3 regions of the Shewanella submarina genome follow, and region 2 is predicted to be linked to each of the others. Evidence: predicted binding sites of a transcription regulator. Region 2 holds the regulator's gene; each other region holds the start of a gene.
The links. Region 2 encodes MetJ, which represses methionine synthesis genes. Its sites were predicted from a motif close to TAGACGTCTAGACGTCTA; they were not measured.
Positions count from the first base shown of each region.

Region 1: a site for MetJ is predicted at 1,509-1,526, ahead of metH (methionine synthase). Genes of this name have one in related genera too.
Region 3: a site for MetJ is predicted at 2,415-2,432, ahead of metK (methionine adenosyltransferase). Genes of this name have one in related genera too.

Region 1 is NZ_JBHRTD010000001.1:505,409-509,697, reverse strand. Features, by position in the region: gene ACFOE0_RS02340 (ABC transporter ATP-binding protein) at 1-445, opposite strand, end outside; gene ACFOE0_RS02335 (histidine phosphatase family protein) at 788-1,426, opposite strand; gene metH (methionine synthase) at 1,643-4,289, shown strand, end outside.
Region 2 is NZ_JBHRTD010000018.1:193,689-197,977, reverse strand. Features, by position in the region: gene ACFOE0_RS17990 (bifunctional aspartate kinase/homoserine dehydrogenase II) at 1-411, opposite strand, end outside; gene metB (cystathionine gamma-synthase) at 415-1,578, opposite strand; gene metJ (met regulon transcriptional regulator MetJ) at 1,790-2,104, shown strand; gene ACFOE0_RS17975 (hypothetical protein) at 2,189-2,989, opposite strand; gene ACFOE0_RS17970 (response regulator transcription factor) at 3,073-3,606, opposite strand; gene ACFOE0_RS17965 (sensor histidine kinase) at 3,603-4,289, opposite strand, start outside.
Region 3 is NZ_JBHRTD010000006.1:416,417-420,705, reverse strand. Features, by position in the region: gene tkt (transketolase) at 54-2,051, opposite strand; gene metK (methionine adenosyltransferase) at 2,498-3,649, shown strand; gene ACFOE0_RS04860 (hypothetical protein) at 3,725-4,102, opposite strand; gene ACFOE0_RS04855 (GNAT family N-acetyltransferase) at 4,105-4,289, opposite strand, start outside.

The DNA of each region.
Region 1 (4,289 bases), on a different contig from region 2:
CACCGCCGGACAAAAGGTTGAACGGCCGATCCGCCAGCGCCTGCATCCCCACTTTGTCCAATGCAGCAGACACTTTGAGTCTGTCTTGCCTGCTGTCAAACTCCAGCCAGCCTTTATGAGGAGTCAGCCCCATACTGACCAGTTCGCGCACCGACAGATCCATTTGCGCTGGCGTGTCCTGCTGTACCACAGCAACGCAACGCGCAAACTCTTTGGCACTGAAGCTCTCTATGTCCCGGCCATCCAGTAAGCTCCGTCCCTGCTGCGCTCTGATATAGCGATAAAGACAGCGCAACAAAGAGGACTTACCGGCACCATTGGGTCCAATCAGCCCCAACATGCTTCCGGTGGGAATAGAAAAACTGATCTCCCGCAGCAAAGCTTTACCTGCAGCGGACCACGACAGTTGATCCACAGTCAGAACGGCTGGCTCATGATGTTGCATATCAGCCACCATAAGTCTGATGTATGCCAGGAAGAGTTAGTAATAATTGATTATGCATTCTCGCTCCTTCCGGGTGGCCCCGCCCGGGGTGTTCAAATGATATTCGCCAAGTAATCTGACTCTGATAGCCATACGTGACAGGCTATCACCACAGTTGCGGGCACAGTTCGGGCTTAACCCGATTCCCTTGAAACGAATACCTGCGTGTGTGACGCAAACTAGTCAAAAAGTCTTACAAGAGTTTTGCATTATGCTGTTTTTAAGAATAAATAGCATTAGGGGGACTGCCCCGCATCAGAGATATTGTCAAACTATCACTTTGGGTTAGTTCATAATGGGGAGCTAACCGGGCCAATGCAGCCTCGGCCAGTACTTATGATCGTGACGTATCACAGTCACTTCCATGGCAGCGGCATAGGGTAGCGCCATGCCATTAAAAATTCCCGCCTGCTGCTGGAGCCCCATAATATGAGCCATCAATACCAACATGACACCAGCGTGGCACACGACCCATACGGGCTCTGAGCCAGGACTTAAGTTCGATGCTGAAAACGCCTGGTCACAGACTTGCTCAAACGCTTCTTTAACACGACTTTCAAAGGCTTCCATAGTTTCCCCAGCTAGCGGCGGATTGCTCCATGGATCCCGATAAAAGGCATCAAACGCCTCGCCATCGGTCTGATATATCTCATCAAATGTTTTGCCATCCCAAATGCCATAATTCATCTCGGCAAAGCCCTCGAGCACCTCAGCACTCAGGCCAAACTCAGCCGCCCTGGCACAGGCAAATTGCCGACAACGGATACGGGGAGAGGTAATAACTCTTGATGGATATCCATAACGAGATAGCAAACCGTCAGCCCGACGCTGCATTTGCATTTCTCCTTCAGCGGATAAGGGCACATCGGTCACACCCCGTAGAATATTTCCCCCTTCGCAGGCACCGTGACGCAGAAACACCAATCGCAAACTGCTGCTCATGTTAGCTCCAATCTCTTGTACATCATGAGTTTTGATAAAATTTGAGCGCCCGGCTTGCCCTGCACACTCAAGGTGAATATTATGGACGTCTATACGTATAAATGTCCAAACCAATTTCTGTAATAACCCAGGCTCTCAAGTCAGGCTATTGAACTAAGTTATTGAGTATGAACAACCGCCTGCAGATGCAGCGGCGCAGCGCACAGGAAGTAAAGCATGGCAAGCCCTACACCACATACCCTCGAATCCAGCCAGGCAGTCTTTGACTCCCTGCAGCAGTCACTGGCCAAACGTATTCTTATTCTCGATGGTGCCATGGGAACCATGATCCAGCAGCACAAACTGGAGGAGGTCGATTACCGTGGCGACAGGTTCAGCGACTGGCATTGCGATGTCAAAGGCAACAATGACCTGCTGGTACTGAGTCAGCCACAGCTTATCAGGGATATCCACAAAGAGTACCTGCTGGCTGGCGCCGATATTCTGGAAACCAATACCTTCAACGCTACCACTATCGCCATGGCTGACTATGATATGCAATCGCTGTCGGCAGAAATTAACCGCGAAGGTGCCCGCCTTGCCCGGGAAGTAGCAGATGAGATCACTGCCCAAACGGGTATTCAGCGCTATGTGGCCGGGGTACTGGGCCCTACAAACCGAACCTGCTCCATCAGCCCTGATGTGAACAACCCGGGCTTTCGTAATGTGCACTTTGATGACCTAGTCGAGGCCTACACAGAATCCACCACAGCACTGATTGAAGGTGGCGCCGACATCATTCTGGTGGAAACCATTTTCGATACCCTCAACGCCAAGGCTGCGCTGTTTGCCATTGAAGGTGTGTTCGAGTCTTTGGGCTTTAAACTGCCGGTAATGATTTCAGGCACTATTACCGATGCCTCGGGCCGCACTCTGACCGGCCAGACAACTGAAGCCTTCTATAACTCGCTGCGCCATGTAAACCCAATCAGCATGGGACTGAACTGCGCTCTGGGGCCAAAAGAGCTTCGTCCCTATGTGGAAGAACTGCACCGCATCAGTGAATGCGCTATTTCAGCTCACCCCAATGCCGGTCTGCCCAATGAGTTCGGCGGCTATGATGAAACGCCTGAGGAGATGGCGGAAGTGATCAGTGAGTGGGCCGAAGCTGGCATGCTCAATATCGTTGGTGGCTGCTGTGGTACCACCCCTGAGCATATCCGGGTTATCCGCGAGGCCATTGATCACTTTGCTCCCCGCATCGCTCCGGATATCCCGGTCGCCTGCCGTTTGTCTGGTCTGGAGCCCTGCACCATAGAAGCGGACTCTCTGTTTGTGAACGTAGGTGAGCGCACCAATGTCACCGGCTCAGCGCGTTTTTTACGACTGATTAAAGAAGGCCAGTATGAAACCGCGCTGGAAGTCGCCCGGGATCAGGTAGAGAACGGCGCCCAAATCATCGATATCAATATGGATGAAGGCATGCTGGATGGCGTGGAGGTGATGACCACCTTCCTCAACCTGATTGCCTCTGAGCCTGATATCAGCCGCGTACCTGTGATGATTGACTCCTCCAAGTGGGAAGTGCTGGAGGCAGGCCTTAAGTGCATTCAGGGCAAGGGCATAGTCAACTCCATCTCGCTCAAAGAAGGCGAAGAGCTCTTTATTCAGCAGGCTAAGCTGATCAAACGCTATGGTGCCGCAACTATCGTCATGGCCTTCGATGAGACAGGCCAGGCCGATACCCGCAACCGTAAGATTGAGATCTGTACCCGCGCCTACAATATTCTGGTGAATCAGGTGGGCTTTCCACCGGAAGATATCATCTTCGATCCCAATATCTTTGCCATTGCCACAGGCATTGAAGAGCACGACAACTATGCGGTGGACTTTATTGAGGCCACGGCAGAGATTAAGCGTACCCTGCCCCACGCCATGATTTCCGGTGGAGTCTCCAACGTCTCATTCTCCTTCCGCGGCAATAATCCCGTGCGCGAAGCCATTCATGCAGTGTTCCTGTACCACGCGATTAAGGCGGGTATGGACATGGGCATTGTTAACGCCGGTCAATTGGCGATTTACGACGACATTGATGCCGAACTGAAAGAAAAGGTTGAAGCCGTGGTGCTTAACCTGCCCTGCCCGGTGGCAGACTCCTCCAATACCGAACAATTGCTGGAGATCGCAGAGAAGTACAGGGGGGACGGCAGCGCCGGTGCCAAGAAGGAAGATCTGGCCTGGCGCGAGTGGCCTGTCAACAAGCGCCTGGAGCATGCACTGGTCAAAGGCATTACCGAGTACATAGATAGCGACACCGAAGAGGCCCGTCAGCAAGCCAGCCGTCCGCTGGATGTGATTGAAGGCCCGCTGATGGATGGCATGAATGTGGTAGGCGATCTGTTTGGTTCAGGCAAAATGTTCCTGCCTCAGGTGGTTAAATCCGCGCGGGTAATGAAGAAAGCAGTGGCCTACCTCAATCCCTATATCGAAGCCGAAAAGGTGGAAGGCCAAAGCAATGGTAAGGTGCTTATGGTCACGGTGAAGGGCGATGTGCACGATATAGGTAAAAACATTGTTGGCGTGGTGCTGGCCTGTAACGGCTATGAGGTGATAGATCTCGGCGTTATGGTGCCGGTGGAGAAAATCATTGAGGTGGCCAAGGCGGAGAAAGTCGACATTATTGGTATGTCAGGCCTGATAACCCCAAGCCTGGATGAGATGGTACACAATGTAAAAGCCTTCACCCGTGAAGGCCTGACCATTCCCGCCATTATCGGCGGCGCCACCTGCTCTAAAATCCATACCGCGGTGAAGATTGCGCCCCATGCCCCCCATGGCGCCATCTATATTCCGGATGCCTCCCGTGCCGTGCCCATGGTCAGTA
Region 2 (4,289 bases):
ACCCTGCTCTCTCAGCAAAGCCGCCAGCAAACGGGCTGACCAGCGCTCGCCAAAGCTGACCAGTTGATTAACTTCATAGGTATTACGCACCTCAAGCCCAAGCAGGCTGATAAGCTGTGCCTTATCTGTGGAGAGTCGCTCTCTCAGATCTCTGGCAGTATCACTGGACAAGAGTTGTTCAATCAGGTTTTGCTGATAGCTGATCAGCACCTGCAATTCCTCTTGCCATAACTGATTACTGTCTGTCAGCTCCAGTAGCTTGTAGAGGAAGTTAGTGGTTTTACCGGCCGCTGATACCACTACGAGATCATCGCTGTGGCCATGGGTCAGCAGAATATGGGCAACGCGACGATAGCAATCCGCATCTGCCAGACTTGAACCACCAAATTTATGTAAGTGACTGGGTGCCATCGATTATCTCCCTGCTGCGACTGCTGCCAAACCTGCCTGAATATCCGCCAGCAGGTCTTCACCATCTTCTATGCCCACCGACAGGCGGATCAAGGTATCTTTCACGCCCGCTTCCAGTCTCGCCTCCGGCTCCATGGCTCTGTGGGTCATGGTAGCAGGCACAGCTACCAGGCTCTCTACACCGCCAAGGCTTTCAGCCAAAGAGAACAGCTTAAGCTGATTCAGAAAGGCTTCCACTTCTCCGGCGCCGCCCTTGAGTTCAAAACTCACCATGGCACCAAACCCTTGCTGCTGAGCTTTGGCAATCTCATGACCCGGGTGATCAGTCAGTCCGGGGTAATACACCCTGGCCACCACATCACTGGCACACAGGGCATCAACTATCAGCTGGGCATTGCGCTGATGTTCTTTAATCCGCACCGCCAGGGTTCTCACCCCGCGCAGCGTTAAATAGGCATCCATCGCGCCACCGGTTAACCCCAGTGTATTGGCCCACCATACCAAGTCTTCGCCCAGTTGTGGGTCTTTGGCCACAACTGCGCCACCCACGACATCGCTGTGGCCATTGATATATTTGGTGGTGGAGTGAATCACTATATCAGCGCCCAGAGTCAGGGGCTGCTGCAATACCGGAGAAAGGAAGGTGTTATCAACGGCGACTTTGGCGCCAACCGCTCTGGCCTGCTCGCATATGGCTTTAACATCCACAACGCGCAGCAATGGGTTGGATGGGGTTTCCAGCCAGATAAGGGCTGGCTTCTGAGCTATGGCAGACGCCAGTGCATCGGCATCTGTCTGGTCGACAACCAGCAGTTTAAACTGACCTTTTTTGGCCAGGTTGGTAAACAGACGATAACTGCCACCGTAACAGTCATGGGGAACCACCAGTAGATCGTCCTGACCAAGCAGGTTGACCACCAGAGTAATAGCCGCCATACCTGTACTGGTAATCACACCTGTACTGCCCTGCTCCAATGCCGCCAGCGTTTCCCCCAGCACATTTCGGGTAGGGTTGCCGGAGCGGCTGTAATCGAACTCTCTGGGATTGGTATAGCCATCAAAACTGTAATTGGTAGACAGATAGATGGGAGGTACTACGGCCCCGTATTGGGTATCGCTCTCAATTCCTTGCCTGACTGCTTCTGTGGCTACACGACGCTGGGTCATCACTCGCTCCTGCTGGTTTACCTGGCATACTGGATGTCTGGACGTCTAAATTACCCTATTTATTACTTTATGGTCAACAGCCATAAAGCCATTTAGACGTCCAAACATAAAGAATTCTATTTGCATTCATCCCGTTTTCACCGCAATAATTTGACTGTAAAAAGTAAGTGTTTAAAATCAGCAGCGAATTACAGAATCAACAGGTGAGTCAATGACTGAGTGGAACGGCGACTATATCAGCCCCTATGCTGAGCACGGCAAGAAGAATGAACAGGTGAAAAAGATCACTGTATCCATTCCCCTGTCAGTGCTGAAAATATTGACTGATGAGCGCACCCGCCGCCAGGTGAACAACCTGCGTCATGCGACCAACAGTGAACTTTTGTGTGAAGCTTTCCTGCACGCATACACTGGCCAGCCGCTGCCGCATGATGAAGATCTGTCCAAAGACAGACCCGACAGCATCCCTTCTGACGCCAAAAAGCTCATGACTGAAATGGGCATTGAGTGGGAAGAGCTGGAATAAGCCAACTCCTCAAGTGAGTGCCAAAAGCATTACTTGCAACACACCCGGTATGTCCGGGTGTTGTCGTATCTGAGCATAAAGAGTTTAAAAACTGACTGAAGTCCGGAAGATAGCTTCCAGTGCCTGCTCCTGGGTCATGGTCCCGGTAAAATCAAGCAGCACTCTGTCACTCAGCTCAAATCCGGTTCCCAACAAAAACTGGTTCTCTTTATTGGCCGTGTCCTGACGGTACCCCAGGCTCAAGGACCAGCCATTCACAGGCACCAATTCACCACTTAACTGCCAGTAGCGACTGCCGCGCCAGCGCCACTCCTGAGTAATACCATTGCTCCAGTGAGAATCAGGCAAAATCCCCACCAGGTTGTGGCCGCTGATCTCCAGTGCGAAAGCATCAAGCGGCCTGACTGTCATACCCAGGCCCATACCAGCACCCGACTCTGTCTGACCGTCCCAGCCCATCCCTGCGGGAGTGAGTGGCAAATTACGCTGCCAATAGTTGGAGGTCACATCCAGACTCAGTGGGTTTTCCCCCTGCAGTGACCAAAGCCCCATAGACATGCTCAGCTCACTCATATCAAAGGAGCTGGCAACCGGGAATACGCCAATACCTCCGAACTTATCGCCCAGAGAGGAGATTGAGGGTTGATTACCTATCAGATGACGGTAACTGCTGGAGAATAGCTGAAAGTCCAGCTCTGCGGGCAGAGGCTGGGCAATCTGAGTCACCTCTGTCTCCAGAGTTTCAACACTGGACTCGGCCGGAGCACGGCTGATATCGATACTCTCGCCGTCGGCGATGAAGTCTGGCGAGGTGCTGATATCAGGCTCTGCGGACAGTGGGACTGACAGCAGAGCAGCGGGTAAATACAGTAACTTGTTGCGCAAGCTCCACCTCCTTTTGTCCTGTGCACCGAGTCTTGAATTTAAAGCTTAGCCTGATTCCTTTGGCGGGACTGTATTTTTAAGCATCAATCAGTCACAGGCTTTTTCATCAGTTTCCGCTGCAGTGTTCGCCTGTGCATACCCAATTGTCTGGCGGTCGCCGACACATTGCCCTGATTGGCCTGCAGCACCTGTTGCAGGTGCTCCCATTCCAGTCGTTTTGGATTCAGCGGAGCGTCCTCCTCCACCGTTTCCTGAGTTAGCTCAAACTCATCCGGCAGCAGCGCCGACAACAAAGTCTGAGTATCCACCGGCTTGGCAAGGTAGTTATCGGCCCCCGCCCGTATTGCTTCTACCGCGGTAGCAATACTGGCATAACCTGTCAGCAGAACCATGGTCACTTTAGGCAGCAAGTGTCGCAGAGGCGAAATCAGGCTCAGACCATTACTGAACTCAAGCTTCATATCCAGCAAAATATGGCTCGGCAGCAACTTGCGGGCCTGCAACAAAGCGTCGCTGGGATTGTCCACATGATGGCAGTCAAAGCCATGCTTACTCAGGCGGCGGCACAATACTCCGGCCAGCGCATGATCATCTTCAACAATCAAAATCCGCTTCATGCCGCCTCCGCTATCAGAGGCAGCCGAACCTCTGCGACGCTTCCACCCTCTGGATGGTTGCTCAGGGTCAAACATGCCCCAAGACGCTCAAAGCTGGCATGACTGAGCAACAGCGCCATACCCATCCCTTTGGGGCTGGAGATTAAACTTGAACCCAGTTGTGACATCAGCTCACTGTCGATGCCACCACCATAATCCCTGACCCGGACCAACAGTTCCTGCTCATGCCTTTCAAAGGTCACACTGACTTTGGCATCGCCTCTGGACTCCAAAGTCGATGCTGAGGCGTTCTCCACCAGCGCCATCAAAGCCGGAACCAGATTCATATCCATCAGCACTTTAGCGCTGGCGTCATCTGCTGACAAAGCCACCTGCCAATCAAGCTGGGTCGTAGGCATCAACAGCAGAATTTTCTGTCTCAGTTGGTGGGCCAGAGTTCCCGCTGAAGCCTGAGTCACATGCCCCTCACGAATTGAGCGGGTCGCTTCCCGCAGCTCATTGAGTGTGGCCTCACAACGACTTAATGCAGTATCCATCTCTGATAGGGCGACCGGGCAATTGGCTTCCTGAACCTCTTCCAGTAACAATCTCATGCTGGAAAGCGGCGTAGCCAACTGGTGGGCCATCTGAGCTGATGCAGTGCCCAGCGCCAGCAATTGCTCCTGCCGGAGTTGCGACTCACG
Region 3 (4,289 bases), on a different contig from region 2:
ACACAGCAGCGTATCTTATTCATCAACAACTTAGCTGAACTTAACTGAAATAATCAGGCCAGCAGGCTGTTGGTGGTTTCAACTACGTTTTCAACGGTGAAACCAAACATCTTGAACAGCTCACCGGCAGGAGCAGACTCACCGAAGGTGGTCATGCCGATAATGCGACCATTCAGACCCACATACTTGTACCAGTAGTCGGCGATACCTGCTTCAACCGCCACGCGGGCAGTAACAGCCGCAGGCAGAACTGCTTCTTTGTATGCAGCGTCCTGAGCATCGAACAGGTCGGTACATGGGATAGACACCACGCGAACCTGATGGCCCTGGGCAGCCAGCTGGGCCTGAGCCTTCACCGCCAGTTCAACTTCAGAACCGGTAGCGATAATGATGGCTTCCGGAGTGCCTTCACAATCAACCAGTACATAACCACCCTTCTCAACGGCAGCCAGCTGCTCGGCAGTGCGTGGCATCTGTGCCAGGTTCTGACGGGAGAAGATCAGAGAAGTCGGACCATCTTTACGCTCAATGGCGTGTTTCCAGGCGATAGCAGACTCAACCTGGTCACATGGGCGCCAGGTGCTCATGTTAGGGGTCATACGCAAAGAGGCAACCTGCTCAACCGGCTGGTGAGTCGGACCATCTTCACCCAGACCGATAGAGTCGTGGGTGTATACCTGAATGTTCTGTACCTTCATCAGGGCAGCCATGCGCATAGCGTTACGGGCATATTCCATAAACATCAGGAAGGTCGCGCCGTATGGTACGAAACCACCGTGCAGGGCAATACCGTTGATGATGGCAGTCATACCAAATTCACGCACACCATAGTGCAGGTAGTTACCTGAAGCATCTTCCGGGGTGATGGACTTGGACGCTGAGTACATGGTCAGGTTGGATGGTGCCAGGTCAGCACTGCCGCCCAGGAATTCTGGCAGCATCTTACCAAAAGCTTCCAGCGCGTTTTGAGACGCCTTACGGGAAGCGATATCTGCTGGGTTAGCCTGCAGCTCTTCGATGTAAGCTTTTGCCTGAGCATCGAAGTCTGTTGGCAGTTCACCGGCCAGACGACGCTTGAGCTCAGCAGCCAGTTCTGGGTGAGCGGCTTCATAGGCAACAAACTTCTCGTTCCAGCTGGCTTCCTGAGCCTTACCGGCTTCTTTGGCATCCCACTGACCATAGATGTCTGCAGGGATATCGAAAGGACCCTGTTCCCAACCCAGGAATTCACGGGCTGCAGCGATCTCGGCATCACCCAGTGGCGCGCCGTGACAGTCGTGGCTGCCGGACTTGTTTGGTGAACCGAAACCAATCACTGTCTTGGTACAGATCAGCGTTGGCTTGGAGGTTTCAGCCTTGGCAGCTTCAATAGCGGCATTAATGGCATCTGCGTCGTGACCGTCAACGGCACGGATTACATGCCAGCCGTAGGATTCGAAGCGGGCTGGGGTATCATCGGTAAACCAACCTTCTACGTGACCGTCGATAGAGATACCGTTGTCATCCCAGAAAGCTATCAGCTTGCCCAGCCCCAGAGTACCGGCCAGAGAACAGGCTTCGTGGGAGATCCCTTCCATCAGACAGCCATCACCCATAAATACATAGGTGTTGTGGTCAACGATATCGTGACCTTCGCGGTTGAACTGAGCGCCCAGCACCTTCTCGGCAATCGCCATACCTACACCATTGGTGATGCCCTGACCCAGAGGACCTGTAGTAGTCTCTACGCCTGGCGCATAGCCATACTCAGGGTGACCTGGAGTTTTGGAGTGCAGTTGACGGAAGTTTTTCAGATCGTCGATGGACAGGTCATAGCCTGACAGGTGCAGCAGAGAGTAGATAAGCATTGAGCCATGGCCGTTTGAAAGAACGAAACGGTCGCGGTCGGCCCAAGTTGGGTTGGATGGGTTGTGCTTTAAGTGATCACGCCAAAGAACTTCGGCAATGTCAGCCATTCCCATCGGCGCCCCCGGGTGACCGGAATTGGCTTTCTGAACGGCATCCATACTTAACACACGGATTGCGTTGGCGAGTACTTTACGGGAAGACATGCTCTCTCCTGCTGATTTAATGAAACACCATTTCATTTCGCACAACTGAGAATCAGGTTAACGAAATGATATGGTGCTCCCCGGTCCTGAACGGGGCCATATTTTCCCCTATGTGTCGGTGCATACGCAAATAAAATTATGCCGGTATGTGGCGCTGGTTCGATACAGGCCCCCTGCTTTTAACAAATTCCCTGCATACGTCAACTTAACGTGCCACTGAATTGGCCCGCTTTTTGGTTTCATCCATTTGGCTGATTTTCATTGAGATTCCCTATCTGCACAGGTGCAAAAACAGCCTATTGGTCACAAACCCGATTAAATTTCATCATGGGGGGATGATAGTTCCCGGCATTTAAACTAGAATAGCCGTCTAGATGGAGATGCATCCAAACATTAATTTGATGCCTCCCCCAGAATTCATTTTTTTAAACGAGATTTTTTCCAATATGGCAAAGCACTTGTTTACCTCTGAGTCAGTCTCAGAAGGACATCCAGATAAAATCGCCGATCAGATTTCTGATGCGGTATTGGACGCGATCCTGGCTCAGGATCCTAAAGCCCGCGTGGCGTGTGAAACTTTCGTAAAAACCGGCATGGTTATGGTAGGCGGTGAGATCACCACTACTGCATGGGTAGATATTGAAGAACTGACCCGCAAAACCATCCGTGAAATCGGCTATGTTCATTCAGACATGGGCTTTGATGCCAATTCATGTGCTGTACTGAGCGCTATTGGTAAGCAGTCTCCAGACATCAACCAGGGTGTTGACCGTGCAGACCCTAAAGAACAGGGTGCCGGTGACCAGGGTCTGATGTTCGGTTACGCCAGCAACGAAACTGACGTACTGATGCCAGCACCTATTACCTATGCTCACGCACTGGTTAAGCGTCAGTCTGAAGTACGTAAAGAAGGCATCCTGCCGTGGCTGCGTCCAGACGCCAAGTCTCAGGTTACTTTCGCCTACGAAGAAGGCAAAATCGTGGGTATCGATGCAGTAGTACTGTCTACTCAGCATTGCGACAGCGTGAACCAGAAAGATCTGATCGAAGGCGTGATGGAAACCATCATCAAGCCAGTTCTGCCTTCTCAGTGGCTGAACCAGGATACCAAGTTCTTCATCAACCCAACCGGTCGTTTCGTTATCGGTGGTCCAATGGGTGACTGTGGTCTGACTGGTCGTAAAATCATCGTAGATACCTACGGTGGTATGGCTCGTCACGGCGGTGGTGCTTTCTCCGGTAAAGATCCATCCAAGGTTGACCGCTCTGCAGCATACGCTGCCCGTTACGTTGCCAAGAACATTGTTGCTGCCGGTCTGGCTGATCGCTGTGAGATCCAGGTATCCTACGCTATCGGTGTAGCTGACCCAACCTCTATCAGCGTTGAAACCTTCGGTACCGCTAAAGTATCTGAAGAGGTTCTGGAGCGTCTGGTTCGTCAGCACTTCGATCTGCGCCCATACGGTCTGCAGGAGATGCTGGATCTGGCTCGCCCAATTTACCAGGCTACTGCAGCCTACGGTCACTTCGGTCGCGAAGAGTTCCCATGGGAGCGTACTGACAAAGCCGAAGCCCTGCGCGCCGACGCTGGTCTGTAATCCTCAGGGATTCAGACAAACAAAAAAACCGCCATTTGGCGGTTTTTTTGTTTATTGAAGTTCGCTGATTACGGCTCAATAACAGTGGTCGAAGTGAGCGGATTGCATACACATCAGGGCAATTCTGTGCTCATCCAACAAAGGCACCTCTACAGTCTGCCAATCATCTATTTCAATATCGGCAGGCAGCAGCTTGTAGCTGGCCTGATAAGCCCTGCTCACACCACAATCTACCCAAATACCCACTTGGGCCGCTGGCTCACTCCCTGCACAACTGACTTTCAGCAGCAAATGAGGCTCGCCCTCCAATTGTGCCTCGACGCCTTGCGCTTCAATGGCCTCCAGAGCCAACACGCTGGCCAGCAACTTCTGGTTGTCTTTGGCACCCAGTGCCAGCCCCTGATATTTGCTCAATATCGCTTCCAGCATCTGCGTCAGTGTCTGCGTACTCATGCTCAGCCCTGTTTTAAATCCAGGGAAGTCAGATAATATCCCCGGTCAGCAAATTCCATAAAATCGACTATCTGCATGCCATCATCCCGCACGTGAGCCTTGATAGACGCCTCATTATCCTCCCCTATCAGGGCAATCATCCGACTGTAACGCCCCTGCAGCTTGCTCCCCAGCGTTTGCCACATCT